DNA from 2 places in the Arthrobacter sp. Dra40 genome. Region 2 is predicted to be linked to the other one. Evidence: riboswitches for the same ligand, from Rfam matches in the RefSeq annotation. Region 2 holds a riboswitch; the other holds the start of a gene.
What was found. A riboswitch is a leader RNA that binds a small molecule or an ion and turns the genes downstream of it on or off. The one in region 2 is predicted to bind glycine.

Region 1 (2,457 bases), on a different contig from region 2:
GTGGCCTTCTCGCGGCGGATGTGCTGCTCCCGGGTCTGCAGCGCCAGGCGGTAGGCGGGGCGGCCGGCGTCGTCCTTGGACACCCCCACCAGGCGGCCGGGCAGCGAGCGCTCAAGCCCCGTGCGCACGGCCATGTAAGCGGCATGCGGACCGCCGAAGAAGAGCGGGACGCCGAAACGCTGGGTATTGCCGACGGCGATGTCCGCGCCCTGCTCGCCCGGAGGCGTGATCAGGGTCAGGGCCAGCAGGTCTGCGGCCACGGTGACCATGGCGCCGCGTTCCTTGGCCTGCGCGATCACGGGAGCGTGGTCGAAGACGCGGCCGGAGGCGCCCGGCTGCTGCAGCACGATGCCGGAGATGTCACCGTCGGGCAGCCCGGCGGCGAGGTCAGCCACCTCAACGTCGAAGTCCAGTGCCTTGGCCCGGCCCTTGACGACGGCGATGGTCTGCGGCAGCAGGTCCGCGTCCAGCACGGTCTTGCCGGCAGCTTTGGACTTGTTGGAGCGGCGCATCAGCAGCACGGCTTCGGCCACGGCGGTGGCTTCGTCCAGCAGCGAGGCGTTGGCGATCGGCAGCGCGGTGAGGTCCTGCACCATGGTCTGGAAGTTCAGCAGCGCCTCCAGCCGGCCCTGCGAGATTTCCGGCTGGTACGGGGTGTAGGCGGTGTACCAGGCCGGATCCTCCACCACATTGCGGCGGATCACGGCCGGAGTGATGGTGTCGTAGTAGCCCTGGCCGATCATCTGCACGGCCGTCACGTTCTTGGCGGCCAAGGCGCGCAGGTCGCCCAAGACCTGGGCCTCGCTGCGGGCGGCGGGTAGGGCCAGCGGTTCCTGCTGGCGGATGTCTGCGGGCACAGCAGCGTCCACCAGATCGTCGATGCTTGCGTAGCCCAACTGCTTGAGCATGGCTTCCGCGTCGTTCCGGCGCGGGCCGATGTGGCGGTCTGCGAAGGAAGTGCTGCCGGGCCGGGTGGCGAGGTTGGCTTTAGCCGTCATTGAGGAACTCCAGTTGATCCCCGGCATGGGGTGGCCATACCGGTAGTGAAGGGTTCCTCCCCGCTCTGTGACTGAACCTGAGAGATTCCGCAGGCGGACGGCCCGGGGGCCGATTCCTGCTTGCACCGTCGGTGAGCCGGTCCAGTATCGGTCCGGCTGCTTTCCAGAGTTGCCTCTCCGCGGCGGTACAGGGGCCTGAGAGATTCCTGGGGAGGTATTGCTCCTACGGCGCCTGCTGACCTAGTTGCTCAGCAGGACTCTCCCGCCGCATGTCGAAGGCTGTATGCAGTTGTTTCTAACTCCTTGAATGGTAGTCCAGCCGCTGGCAGGCAACAAGGTGGTGACCGTTCCGGAGCCGGCGACGGAGCCCAGAGCCAGCCCGCTAGACTTCCCCGCGGGCCAGCATGCCCTTGACGTAGGCGGCCTGGCCGATGTGCTCCATGCAGTCGTCCATGACGCTCACCAGCCGGACGCCCAGCTTCACGTGCGGCTCCCAGCGGACATCAACAATCCGGTCCAGGTCGTCCTCGGTGAGCCCGGCCAGATAGGCCAGCGTGCCCGCGTGCACGTCGTCGTAATAGTCGCGCAGCAAGTCGGGCGATTCCACCCGGACGGCCGCCACTTGGTCGGGCGTGTGGCCGTAGCCATGGTCCTTCTCGGCCAGCGGCAGGTCGAACCGCTCCGACCAGCCGGCAAGCCAGTACTGCTGGGTGCCGGCGACGTCGGCAATATGGTCGTCCTGGATGCGAGTCAGATGCCAGACGAGCCACGCGATCGAGTTGCTGTCGCCGCCCGGCCGGGCAGCTAACTGGTCGGCGTCGAGACCTTCCAGCACGTTGTGGACCCGTTCCTGGATCCGTCCGTAGGCATCGGCCAGCAGGTCGTTGAACTTCATGGCGCCTCCTCGTGGCGGACTTTGCGTCAGCCTACCGGCGCCGGGCCGGCCGGGGAAACGGCCAGCCGCTTCAGTCCCGGGCCGAATCCTCCAGATAGCGGGGCCGCCCGACGATGACCAGCCCCACCGCCAGGAGAAGCAGTGCGGCGCCCAACAGGCCGAAGGAAGCGCCCCAGTCGCCGCTGACGTCGCGCAGCAGTCCGAAGGCCAGCGGGCCGGCGCAGGCGACGGTGTAGCCGATCCCCTGCGCGAACCCGGACAGCGCCCCGGCGCCGGCCGTGGTTCGGGTCCGGAGGTTGACCAGCAGCAGGGCCAGGGCGAACGTACCTTGGCCCAAACCGGCCAGGGTGATCCAGAGCCAGGTGCCGAACGACGGCGACAGCAGCAGGCCGGCGTATCCGGCGGCGTAGAAGCCGATGAAGAGCAGGCCCAGGCCCAGCGGATTGCGCAGCCGCGCCGCAATCAGCGGCACCAGCAGGCTGGTCGGCAGGGCCAGGATGGCGTAGTAGGCCAGCATGGTGCCCGCCATCGGCGGCAACATTCCGCTGTCCACCAGCAGCGGCG
Region 2 (2,457 bases):
CCACGCAGCCGTGGACCTGGGCGGGGCCGGAGCGGGAAGCAACCGGCCGCACCTGGGGCGGGTGCCTGGAGGTCATCGATCAGCTGGCGATGGCTGATCGGCTGCCGCCCCGCAAGGCGCTCGAAGGATCGATCCTGCTGCTGGAGTCGAGTGAGGAGCTGCCTCCTGCCGTGTGGGTCAAGAGGTGGCTCCGGGCGTTGGGGGAAAGGGGCATCCTTTCAGCGGTTGCGGGAGTCATGGTTGCGCGGCCGCCGGTGAGCAGCCACGACAAGGTCCCGCCAGCAGACGAGCGGTCCGCGCTTCGGGACGCGCAACGCGATGCTGTCCTTGCCGAGATGAGGCGCTACAACGATCAGGCCGTGGTCTGCATCGGAGTCCCGTTCGGCCACACCCGGCCACAATGGATTGTGCCCTACGGCGGCACCCTGCGGCTGGATGGCCGGAAGCGAACCGTCACCGCGGACTACAGCTAACACCTCATGGACGGGCCCCTGACGAGGGACGGCGCTGTCACCGCCGGTTGTGACCTTGAGGAAACCTGTTCCACGCAACGGCACGGGTCGGTAGGCTGGCGCAAAAGTCGACCACGAGGAGGCGCCGTGAAAGTCAATGAGCTGCTGGCCGATGCCTACGGCCGGATCCAGGAACGTGTGCATGCAGTGCTGCAGGGGCTGGATGCCGGGCAAATGGCCGCCCGGCCAGGCGGCGACAGCAACTCAATCGCCTGGCTGGTATGGCATCTGACGCGCATCCAGGACGACCACATTGCCGACGTGGCCGGCACTGACCAGTACTGGCTGACCGGCTGGGCCGAACGGTTCGACCTGCCGCTGCCCAGGAAAGACCATGGCTACGGCCACACACCCGAGCAGGTCGCTGCCGTTCGGGTGGAATCGGCCGACCTGCTGCGCGGCTATTACGACGACGTCCATGCCGGCACCCTGAAATATCTGGCAGGACTGACAGAAGAGGACCTGGACCGGATTGTCGATACGCGGTGGGACCCGCACGTCAGTCTGGGTGTCCGGCTGGTCAGTGTCCTGGACGACTGCCTGGAGCACATCGGCCAGGCTGCCTACGTGAAAGGCATGCTCGCCCGCGCCGAGGCGTAGCGGCAACGGCCGCCGGTGACCGTGCTGCGGGAGTCGCCGCCTTGTTGCCCGCCAGCGGCTCGACTACCATCAAGGAGATAGAAACAACTGCATAAGCCTTCGACATGCGGCGGGAGAGTCCTGCTGAGCACTAGGTCAGCAGGCGCCGTAGGAGCAATACCTCCCCAGGAATCTCTCAGGCCCCTGTACCGCCGCGGAGAGGCAACTCTGGAAAGTAGCCGGACCGTCCGCGGACCGACTCACCGACGGTGCAAGCAGGAAGCGGCCCTGGGCCGAAGCCTGCGGAATCTCTCAGGTTCAGCCACAGAGCGGGGAGGAACCCTTCACTACCGGTACGGCCATGCCGTGCCGGGGATCAACGGAGTTCCTCAATGACGGCTAAATCCAACATCGGCACCCGGCCCGGCAGCGCTTCCTTCACCGACCGCCACATCGGTCCGCGCCGGAACGACGCGGAAACCATGCTCAAGCAGCTGGGTTACGGCAGCATCGACGACCTGGTGGACGCGGCGGTGCCCGCCGACATCCGCCAGCAGGAACCGCTGGCCCTGCCCGCCGCCCGCAGCGAGTCCCAGGTGCTGGGGGATCTGCGTGCCCTCGCCGGGAAGAACGTAACGGCCGTGCAGATGATCGGCCAGGGCTACTACGACACCATCACTCCGGCCGTCATCCGCCGCAATGTGGTGGAGAACCCGGCCTGGTACACCGCCTACACCCCGTACCAGCCGGAAATCTCGCAGGGCCGGTTGGAGGCGCTGCTGAACTTCCAGACCATGGTCCAGGACCTCACCGGGCTGCCAATCGCCAATGCCTCGCTGCTGGACGAAGCCACCGCCGTAGCCGAAGCCGTCCTGTTGATGCGCCGGTCCAACAAGTCCAAGTCCGCCGGCAAGACCGTGCTGGACGCGGACCTGCTGCCGCAGACCATCGCCGTCGTCAAGGGCCGGGCCCAGGCACTGGACTTCGACGTGGAAGTGGCAGACCTTTCCGCCGGGCTCCCCGACGGCGACATCTCGGGCATTGTGCTGCAGCAGCCGGGAGCCTCCGGCCGCGTGGTCGACCACGCCCCGGTGATCGCCCAGGCCAAGGAACGCGGCGCCCTGGTCACCGTGGCCGCCGACCTGCTGGCCCTGACCCTGATCACCCCGCCGGGCGAGCAAGGTGCGGACATCGCCGTCGGCAATACGCAGCGTTTCGGTGTGCCGCTGTTCTTCGGCGGCCCGCACGCGGCCTACATGGCCGTGCGCAAGGGCCTGGAGCGCTCGCTGCCCGGCCGTCTGGTGGGCGTCTCCAAGGACGACGCCGGCCGCCCCGCCTACCGTCTGGCTTTGCAGACCCGCGAGCA

Region 1: linked by a shared signal. The riboswitch ahead of gcvP (aminomethyl-transferring glycine dehydrogenase) and the one ahead of gcvP (aminomethyl-transferring glycine dehydrogenase) in region 2 are both predicted to bind glycine.

Annotation. Positions count from the first base shown of each region.
Region 1 covers NZ_JBNHHB010000045.1:8,726-11,182, reverse strand. The annotation lists gene gcvP (aminomethyl-transferring glycine dehydrogenase) at 1-998, opposite strand, end outside; glycine riboswitch at 1,172-1,273, opposite strand; gene AC5RWT_RS17905 (mycothiol transferase) at 1,381-1,893, opposite strand; gene AC5RWT_RS17900 (MFS transporter) at 1,964-2,457, opposite strand, start outside.
Region 2 covers NZ_JBNHHB010000025.1:11,370-13,826, reverse strand. The annotation lists gene AC5RWT_RS13150 (S66 family peptidase) at 1-473, shown strand, start outside; gene AC5RWT_RS13145 (mycothiol transferase) at 600-1,112, shown strand; glycine riboswitch at 1,213-1,313, shown strand; glycine riboswitch at 1,314-1,429, shown strand; gene gcvP (aminomethyl-transferring glycine dehydrogenase) at 1,484-2,457, shown strand, end outside.